Regions from separate parts of the Streptomyces diversicolor genome, predicted to be linked through region 1. Evidence: riboswitches for the same ligand, from Rfam matches in the RefSeq annotation. Region 1 holds a riboswitch; each other region holds the start of a gene.
What was found. A riboswitch is a leader RNA that binds a small molecule or an ion and turns the genes downstream of it on or off. The one in region 1 is predicted to bind cobalamin.
Positions count from the first base shown of each region.

Region 2: another riboswitch for cobalamin. It lies ahead of metE (5-methyltetrahydropteroyltriglutamate--homocysteine S-methyltransferase); the one in region 1 lies ahead of AC27LF_RS08555 (ABC transporter substrate-binding protein).
Region 3: another riboswitch for cobalamin. It lies ahead of AC27LF_RS32205 (ribonucleoside-diphosphate reductase subunit alpha); the one in region 1 lies ahead of AC27LF_RS08555 (ABC transporter substrate-binding protein).

Region 1 is NZ_BAAJXA010000006.1:33,612-36,833, forward strand. It holds gene nhaA (Na+/H+ antiporter NhaA) at 1-744, opposite strand, end outside; gene AC27LF_RS08545 (hypothetical protein) at 1,227-1,454, shown strand; gene AC27LF_RS08550 (hypothetical protein) at 1,451-1,729, shown strand; cobalamin riboswitch at 1,854-2,067, shown strand; gene AC27LF_RS08555 (ABC transporter substrate-binding protein) at 2,123-3,205, shown strand; gene AC27LF_RS08560 (FecCD family ABC transporter permease) at 3,202-3,222, shown strand, end outside.
Region 2 is NZ_BAAJXA010000019.1:118,605-121,826, forward strand. It holds gene AC27LF_RS23290 (sensor histidine kinase) at 1-414, shown strand, start outside; gene AC27LF_RS23295 (response regulator) at 411-1,085, shown strand; cobalamin riboswitch at 1,264-1,455, shown strand; gene metE (5-methyltetrahydropteroyltriglutamate--homocysteine S-methyltransferase) at 1,627-3,222, shown strand, end outside.
Region 3 is NZ_BAAJXA010000033.1:69,120-72,341, reverse strand. It holds gene mctP (monocarboxylate uptake permease MctP) at 1-1,499, shown strand, start outside; cobalamin riboswitch at 1,648-1,819, shown strand; gene AC27LF_RS32205 (ribonucleoside-diphosphate reductase subunit alpha) at 1,943-3,222, shown strand, end outside.

The DNA of each region.
Region 1 (3,222 bases):
ATGCGCGTACGTCAGCAGCCCCATGACCAGGCCGCTGACCACCGGGTCCACCCCCGACCGCAGCAGCGCGCCCCACAGGGCCACCCCCAGGACCGCGTACACGCCGGTGATCCGGACCCCCGCCGCGCGCAGCGCGAGAAGCAGGGCGAGGACGCCGAGCGCGACGCCCAGCGCGGAGAGGCGGACCGCGCCGCTGTAGGCGAGGGCGATGACGACCAGCGCCACGAGGTCGTCGGTGACCGCGACGGTGAGCAGGAAGACCCGCAGACCGCCCGGCAGCCGGGAACCGAGCACGGCGAGCATGCCGAGGGCGAAGGCCGTGTCGGTGGACATGGCGGCGCCCCAGCCCTGCGCCGAGTCAAGTCCGGCGTTGAAGCCGAGGTAGATCGCGACCGGGACGAGCATGCCGCTGACCCCGGCGACCACCGACAGCACGACGCGGCGCCGCTCGCGCAGTTCCCCCACGTCGACCTCGCGGCGGGCCTCAAGACCCACGACGAAGAAGAACAGCGTCATCAGACCGCTGTTCACCCACTCGCGCAGCTCCAGCGAGACACCGGCCGAACCGATCGTCAGCGACATGTCCGTCCGCCACCATGACGCATAGCCGCCGGGGGAGACGTTGGTCCAGACAAGGGCCACGATCACCGCGCCGAGCAGCACGGCGGCGCTGCCGGTCTCGGTCCGCAGGAAGGTGCGCAGCGGGCTGCGCGGACCCGCGCCGCACGCGGTCTGTCCGGTCATGGACACGGCCCCGGACGGTGCGGGACCGGTCGGCTCTGGCGGCACGTCGTGCTCCCGCATCCCGATCAGTCGACGAAGACCCCGGCCGGGTCGATGGGCGGGAGTCGGCCGGGCGGGGACGGCCGTCCTCCTGGACGGGTACGCGGCACCGGGGGCCGGGGGCGGAGCCGGATGCGTCGCGTGCGTGCCAGTTTACTGAGGGGGCCGACGCGGGGCCGGGGACCGACCGCGGCCTTCTCCCCGCGAGTGGGCAGAATTTGCGTCGCTGTGCAAATATGGAGGGGTGCCGGAAGCCCGGAGGACCGGGTGCCCGCCGACCGAGGAGGAGGTGAGCGACATGGATCGCAGCAGCAGTAGTACGGGCCACGCGAGGCCCCGCATCCCCATGTCCCCCCGCTCCTCGGGCACCCGGTAGCCCCCCGCCCCGCACGGCGGCTGCCATGCCCTCGACCTGCCCCGCCGCGACGGAAGGGGAGGTACCCATGGCCACCCCGACCACCTTCGGCCTCACTCTCCACCGTGCCGCCTCCTGTGTGGCGCCCGGCGACGGCTTGCCCGGCGCCGTGGCCGCCCGTGTCCATCGCAGTGGTGAGCCCGCCCGCCGGCTGGAACGGCTCGTCGCGCGGCTCTTCCCGGAGCCCGGCGTGCGGGATGCGTACCGGCGCCCGGACCGCGGCCCGCTCGGCACGGCACGGGAGGTGACGGCATGACCGACCTCGACACCCAGAGCGCACGCCGCACCGTCCGCCGCGCCGCCCGGCGCCTGGCGGAGGACGCACCCAAGCTCGTCGTCGGCTCCGCGGACGCGTACCGGACCGGCCTCGCCACCCGCGCCGCCGACCTGCGCCGGGCCGTGCTCGCCGCCTGGCTCACCGGCGTGCCCGAGCACGTCATAGCCGCCGACGGCGGACTGTCCCCGGCCGTCGTGCACGAGTGGATCTGCGCCGGGACCCCGCCCGTGGACCCGGAGGACGGAACGGGGTGAGGCACGACGTCCCACCCGGGCCGGAGCGCCGGTGTCGGGGGGCGGCCCGGCACGCCGATGCCGGCGTGGCCGATGCGGGCGCCCGGCCCGGGGACGGGGCCCGGTCCGGGCGGCCGGGCGATCTTGGTAGCCTGGCCGGGCCAGTCGTGCCACATCCGAGGCCAGGGAATCCGGTGCGAATCCGGAACTGACGCGCAGCGGTGAGGGGGACGGGCAGGGCACACCAAGCCACTGGGAGGGGTTCGGGCCGGCCGCGAGGCCGGTGCGGGGCCGTACCGGGAAGGCGCCCCGTCCGGACGAACCCGAGTCCGAAGACCTGCTGGCACCTCCGCGCCCCGTGCGCGGAGGACGTCCGTAGGCCAGGCTCCGCGTACGAGCCCCGACACCCGAGGCATGCCCGTGCTCCGTTCCCCGTTTTCCCCGTTTTCTGCGTTTTCTGCGTTTTCTGCCACGTGCCGTCCCGCCGTGCTGTTGCTCGCCCCGGCGCTGCTGCTGACCGGGTGCGCAGGCCCCGGCGGAAACGCCCCCGACTCCGGCCGCTCCGCCGCCGGTTACCCCCGCACCATCGACAACTGCGGCCACCCGGTCACCCTGACGTCGGCCCCCGAACACGCCGTCTCCCTCAACCAGGGCAGCACCGAGATCCTGCTCTCCCTCGGTCTCGGGGACCGTCTCGCCGGCACCGCCACCTGGACCGACCCGGTGATGAAGGGCCTGGAGAAGGCCAACGCGTCCGTGCCCCGGCTCGCCGAGAACAACCCCTCCTTCGAGAAGGTGCTCGACGCCGGACCCGACTTCGTCACCGCGTCGTTCGTCTCCACCCTCGGCCAGGGCGGCGTCGCCACCCGCGAGCAGTTCGAGAAGCTGGGCGTGCCCACATACGTCTCCCCCTCCGACTGCGCCGCCGGAAAGGACAACGACAGCGGCGGCGACGGCTCCCGCAGCGCCCCGCTCACCCTCGACACCGTGTACGGCGAGATACGCGACCTGGCCCGCGCGTTCGGCGTCGACGAACGCGGAGACCGGCTCGTCGCACGCCTGAAGGAGCGGGTGCGGGCGGCCACCGACGGCCTCGACGCCTCCGGTGTCTCGCTCATGTACTGGTTCGCCAACTCCCAGTCGCCCTACCTGGCCGGCTGCTGCGGCGCCCCCGGCGCCATCACCCGGGCCGTCGGCGCCTCGAACGTGTTCTCCGACACCCACGACGAGTGGCCCCAGATCAACTGGGAGACCGTCGCCGACCGCGACCCGGACGCCATCGTCCTCGGCGATCTGACCCGCAGGTCCCAGACGGCCGAGAGCGCCAAGGCCAAGATCCGCTTCCTGGAGAGCGACCCCGCCACCCGCAACCTCACCGCCGTCAGGAAGAAGCGGTACATCCTGCTCAGCGGACAGGCCATGAACCCGTCCATCCGCACGGTCGAGGGGATCGAACGGGTCGCCGCCGGACTGCGTGACCTCGGGCTCGCCAAGTGAACCTCCGCGCCTCGCTG
Region 2 (3,222 bases), on a different contig from region 1:
CTGAGCCCGCAGCCGGGCATCGCGGACATCGAAGCGCTGTGCGCGGGGGTGCGGGGCGCCGGTCTCGACGTCGTCTACCGCACGTCGGGCGATGTGGACGCGCTGGACGGCGGGGTCCAGCTGACGGTCTACCGCATCGTGCAGGAAGCCCTCACGAACACCCTCAAGCACGCCGGGTCCGAGGCCCGGGTGAGACTGGCGGTCGTGGTCGAGGACGACCGGCTGCGCATCCGGGTCGAGGACAGCGGCCCGGCCGTGCGGCCAGGGCGGCCGAACGAGGAGGGACACGGTCTGGTGGGCATGCGCGAACGGGCCGCGCTCTACGACGGAAGCGTCAGCGCGGGGCCGACCGCCGACGGCGGCTGGCGGGTGGAGGCCACCCTCGCCCTCACACCCCGCGGCGGCGCCCGATGACCACCGTACTGATCGTGGACGACCAACCACTCCAGCGCTACGGCTTCCGTATGCTTCTCGATTCCATCCCTGAGACGGACGTGCTGGGCGAGGCCGCTCACGGCGCGGAAGCCGTTCGCATGGCCGCGGAACTGCGGCCGGACGTCGTGCTCATGGACGTACGCATGCCCGGCATGGACGGTATCGAGGCCACCCGCCGCATCGTGGCCGCCGGCGACCGCTCGCGGGTCCTGGTGCTGACCACGTTCGACCTCGACGAGTATGTGCACGCCGCGCTGCGCGCGGGCGCCAGCGGCTTCCTGCTCAAGGACGCGCGGCCCGATGAACTCCTCGCCGGGATCCGGGCGGTGGCGGCGGGCGACGCGATCATCGCCCCCGCCCTCACCCGCCGTCTCCTGGACGAGTTCACCCGTCACCCTCCGGCGTACGGCGCGGGCGGCCCGGGGGCCGCGGACCCGAGGCTCGACTCCCTGACCGGCCGCGAGCGGGAGATCCTGGTCGCCATCGGCAGGGGCTGGACCAACGGAGAGATCGCCGCGCACTTCGTCGTGGCCGAGTCCACCGTCAAGACCCATGTCGGCCGCGTCCTCGCCAAGATCGGCGCCCGCGACCGCGTGCAGGCGGTGATCTTCGCGTACGACCACGGATTGGCCCGCCCGAACGCGGACTGAACACCCACCGCTCGGCCGGCCGGTGCCGGCAGGCGCCCATCCGCCGTATGCGCGGGCGCAGTTGACCGGGTGGCCCATCGGTGCGGTCGCGCCCGCGTCCGGGATTGCGCCGCACCGTCCGGATGCTGGAAGTCATGTCCTGCTCCGGGGCGGCGGCACGTAGGCTGGCCGGTGCAGCTGGTTCGCCCTGTCCGCCAGGCAGGCGCGTCGCAAGAGGGAACCCGGTGGGAATCCGGGACTGCCCCGCAGCGGTGAGCGGGAACGACCGCCGTCATACGCACTGGGCCCGGACGTGACGGGCCTGGGAAGCGACGGCCAGTAGGTGTCTCGTACGACAACGAGGCGTGCCCGCGAGTCCGAAGACCTGCCACTGCCCGCGCGCGGACCGCCGTGCGCGGAGATCCCGTTGACCCCGAGGGCGGGTCGGTGCGCATGTCGGTCGGGCACGGACGTCGTGGCTCGTCCGTGCTGTCCATCCCTTCGCGCTCTCGCTCGGTGTCTTCGGGGTCGCTCTCGTCCAGAGCTCGCGAAGGAGAGTTTCGTGACAGCGACATCCACGGCCCCGGCGGTGCGGGCCACCGTCCACGGCTACCCCCGTCAGGGCCCGGACCGGGAACTGAAGAAGGCGATCGAGGGCTACTGGGAGGGCCGCGTCACCGCGGACGCCCTCCGCGGGACAGCCGCGGGCATCCGCCGCGCCAACTGGCGGCAGCTGGCCGGCGCCGGTCTCCATGAAGTCCCGACCGGTGACTTCTCGTACTACGACCATGTCCTGGACACCACCGTCATGGTGGGCGCGATCCCCGAGCGGCATCGCGCCGCGGTCGAGGCGGACGGGCTCGCCGGGTACTTCGCGATGGCGCGCGGCACGCAGGACGTGGCGCCGCTGGAGATGACCAAGTGGTTCGACACCAACTACCACTATCTGGTCCCGGAGTTGGGCCCGGAGACCGTGTTCGAAGCCCATGCGGGCAAGCAGGTCGGGGAACTTCGCGAAGCCCTCGCTCTCGGTCTCCGCGCTCGTCCGGTGCTGCTCGGTCCCCTCACCTATCTGCTGCTCGCCAAGCCCGCCCCCGGTGTCCCGGCCGGCTTCGCGCCGCTCACGCTCCTCGACCGGCTGCTGCCGGTGTACGCACGGGTTCTCGCCGAGCTGCGCGCGGCTGGCGCCGAGTGGGTGCAGTTGGACGAACCCGCCCTGGTGCAGGACCGCACCCCGGCCGAGCTGAACGCGGCCGCCCGCGCCTACCGCGACCTGGGCCTGCGCGGTGACCGTCCCAAGCTCCTGGTCGCGTCGTACTTCGACCGGCTCGGCGAGGCCCTGCCCGTGCTCGCCAAGGCGCCCGTGGACGGACTCGCCCTGGACTTCACCGGTCCAGCGGCGGCGAACCTCGACGGCCTCGCGGCGGCCGGGGGCCTGCCGGGCAAGCGGCTCGTGGCGGGCATCGTCGACGGCCGCAATGTGTGGATCAACGACCTGGGCAGGTCACTGTCCACCCTGGGCACGCTCCTCGGCCTCGCCGACCGCATGGACGTGGCCGCCTCCTGCTCCCTGCTGCACGTACCGCTGGACGCCGCCGCCGAACGGGACATCGATCCGCAGATCGCCCGCTGGCTGGCCTTCGCCCGGCAGAAGACCGCCGAACTCGTCACCCTCGCCCGCGGCCTGGCCCACGGCCCCGGCACCATCGCCGCCGAACTGGCCGCCAACCGCGCCGGCCTCGCCTTGCGCGCGGCCTCCCCGCTCACAAGGGATCCGGCCGTACGGGCCCGCACGGCCGCCGTCACCGCGGCCGACGCCCGCCGCAGCGAGCCGTACGCCGAACGTGTCGCCGCCCAACGGGCCCATCTCAGGCTGCCGTTGCTGCCGACCACGACGATCGGCTCCTTCCCGCAGACCGGCGAGCAGCGCGCCGCGCGCGCGGCCCTGCGGGCGGGGAAGATCGGCACGGCGGCCTACGAGCAGCGCATCGAGGCCGAGATCCGGGAGGTGATCGCGTTCCAGGAGAAGACCGGCATCGACGTCCTGGTGCACGGCGAGCCGGAACGCAACGACATGGTCCAGTACTTCGCGGAACAGCTCAGCGGGTATCTGGCGACACGGCACGGCTGGGTCCAGTCGTACGGCACCCGCTATGTG
Region 3 (3,222 bases), on a different contig from region 1:
TGGGCGGCCGGTCGTTCGGCACCTGGATCACCTGGTTCCTGCTCGGCGGCGACCTGTATACGGCCTACACCTTCGTCGCCGTACCGGCGGCGATCTACGCGGCCGGCGCGTCCGGATTCTTCGCCGTGCCCTACACGATCCTCGTCTATCCGCTGATCTTCACCTTCCTGCCCCGCCTGTGGTCGGTCTCGCACCGGCACGGCTACGTGACGACCTCGGACTTCGTGCGCGGCCGGTTCGGCTCCAAGGGGCTGTCGCTGGCGGTGGCGCTGACCGGCATCCTCGCCACGATGCCCTACATCGCGCTCCAACTGGTCGGCATCCAGGCGGTCCTCGACGTGATGGGCGTGGGCGGCGGCGAGAACACCAACTGGTTCGTCAAGGACCTGCCGCTGCTGCTCGCCTTCGGCGTGCTGGCCGCGTACACCTACTCCTCCGGTCTGAGGGCACCCGCGCTGATCGCGTTCGTCAAGGACACACTGATCTACATCGTGATCGCCGTGGCGATCATCTACATCCCGATCAAGCTGGGCGGGTTCGACGACATCTTCGCCAAGGCCGGCGACGCCTTCGCCCAGACCAATCCGGCCACGGGCGCGCCGCGCGGGGCGCTCGCCCCGCCGGAGGCGGGCCAGTGGACGTACGCCACGCTGGCCCTCGGCTCCGCGCTCGCGCTGTTCATGTATCCGCACTCGATCACCGCGACGCTGTCCTCGCGCAGCCGTGAGGTGATCCGCCGCAACACCACGATCCTGCCGCTGTACTCCCTGATGCTCGGCCTGCTCGGGCTGCTCGGCTTCATGGCGATCGCGGCCGGGGTCAAGGTCTCCAACGGCCAACTGGCCATCCCCCAGCTGTTCGAGGACATGTTCCCCGACTGGTTCGCGGGGGTGGCGTTCGCGGCGATCGGCATCGGCGCCCTGGTGCCCGCGGCCATCATGTCCATCGCGGCCGCGAACCTGTTCACCCGCAACATCTACAAGGACTTCATCAATCCGCACGCGACGGCCCATCAGGAGACCCGGGTCTCCAAGATCGTGTCGCTGCTGGTGAAGGTGGGCGCGCTGGTCTTCGTGCTGACCATGGACAAGACGGTCGCCATCAACTTCCAACTGCTGGGCGGCATCTGGATCCTGCAGACCTTCCCGGCCCTGGTCGGCGGCCTGTTCACCCGCTGGTTCCACCGCTGGGCGCTGCTCGCGGGCTGGGCGGTCGGCATGGTGTACGGCACGGTCGCCGCGTACGAGGTGGCCTCGCCGACGCAGAAGCACTTCGGCGGCTCGGCCAAGGAGATCCCCGGGATCGGTGAGATCGGCTACATCGGCATGACGGCGTTCGTGCTCAACGTCCTCGTCACCGTCGTCCTGACCTTCGTCCTGAAGGCCGTGAAGGCTCCCGAGGGCGTGGACGAGACGAGCCCGCAGGACTACACGGCCGACGCGGGCGACGCCGGCGTCCAGGTGGAGCTTCCGCCCGCCACGGCGGGCGCCGGGCACTGACAACACGAACACGCCCCGCACGGGCGCTGTGGCGCTGACAGCACGCCCCGCGCGGGCGTGTGGGCGCCCGCGGGAGCAACCGCGCCGCCCTGCGACGGGCCGCCGATGCCGAACCCGGCAACGGCGGCCCGTTGACGTACGACACAACATCTGGGGGTGCCACCACGGCCCGGCACTAGATGTATGCTCATGCTCGCTGTCGCCGCAGGGGAATCCGGTGCGAATCCGGAACTGTCCCGCAACGGTGTACTCATGCGCGTATGCCCGCATACCCGCATGCAGGCTTCAGTCCGAGGACCTGCCGACGGCGCACCCGGCCGTCCGGCCCGGGTGCTCTGACGTCCGGGCCTCGTGGAATGGGCCGGTGGACGCGACGCCGTGCGCGCTCGTGTGCTGCCCCCTGCCCTCTGCAAGGCCCCGTGCCGAGCGAGGGAGAGCCCCACGTGACCATCGCGCCAGCCGACCCGGCTTCAGCCGCCCAGGCGACCGCGGCCCCGGTGGAGACCGACGGCCCCGGTGCCGCGCTGCTGCGGACCCTGACCGAGCTGACCGCCGACCTCCCCGACGCCGACCCCGGCCGGGTCGCCGCCGCCGCGCTGCGCGGCCGGTCCGCGCGGTCCGACGCCGCTGCCACCGCGGAGCTTCGGGAACTGGCCACCGAGGCGGCCGCCGGCCTGATCTCGGAGGACCCCGCCTACTCCCGGCTGGCCGCCCGGCTGCTGACCCTGTCCATCCGCGCCGAGGCCGCCGCACAGGGCGTCACCTCGTTCACCGGGTCGGTCGCCGTGGGGCACCGGGAAGGGCTCATCGCCGACCGCACCGCCGCCTTCGTGCGGCGGCACGCCGAGCGGCTGGACGCGCTGATCGACACCGCGGCGGACGACCGGTTCGGCTACTTCGGGCTGCGCACGCTGCACAGCCGCTATCTGCTCCGGCACCCCCTGACCCGCCAGGTCATCGAGACGCCCCAGCACTTCATGCTGCGCGTGGCCGCCGGCCTCGCCGACGGTGATGCCGACGCCCTCTCCGGGGCAGACCCCACGCACGCCGTGGACGAGGTCGCCGCGCTCTACCGGCTGATGAGCCGCCTCGACTATCTGCCCTCCTCCCCCACGCTCTTCAACTCCGGCACCCGCCACCCGCAGATGTCGTCCTGCTATCTCCTCGACTCCCCCAAGGACGAGCTGGACTCCATCTACGACCGCTACCACCAGGTCGCCCGCCTCTCCAAGCACGCCGGCGGCATCGGCATCGCCTACTCCCGCATCCGCTCCCGCGGTTCGCTGATCCGCGGCACCAACGGGCACTCCAACGGCATCGTGCCCTTCCTGAAGACCCTCGACGCCTCCGTGGCCGCCGTGAACCAGGGCGGCCGGCGCAAGGGGGCCGCGGCGGTCTACCTGGAGACCTGGCACTCGGGCATCGAGGAGTTCCTGGAGCTGCGCGACAACACCGGTGAGGACGCCCGCCGTACGCACAACCTCAACCTCGCCCACTGGATCCCGGACGAGTTCATGCGCCGGGTCGACGCCGACGAGCAGTGGTCACTGTTCTCCCCGTCGGACGTGCCGGAGCTGGTCGACCTGTGGGGCGCGGAGTTCGACGCCGCCTACCGCGCGGCGGAGGCGGCCGGGCTCGCGAAGAAGACCATCCCGGCCCGTGACCTCTACGGCCGTATGATGCGCACCCTCGCGCAGACCGGCAACGGCTGGATGACCTTCAA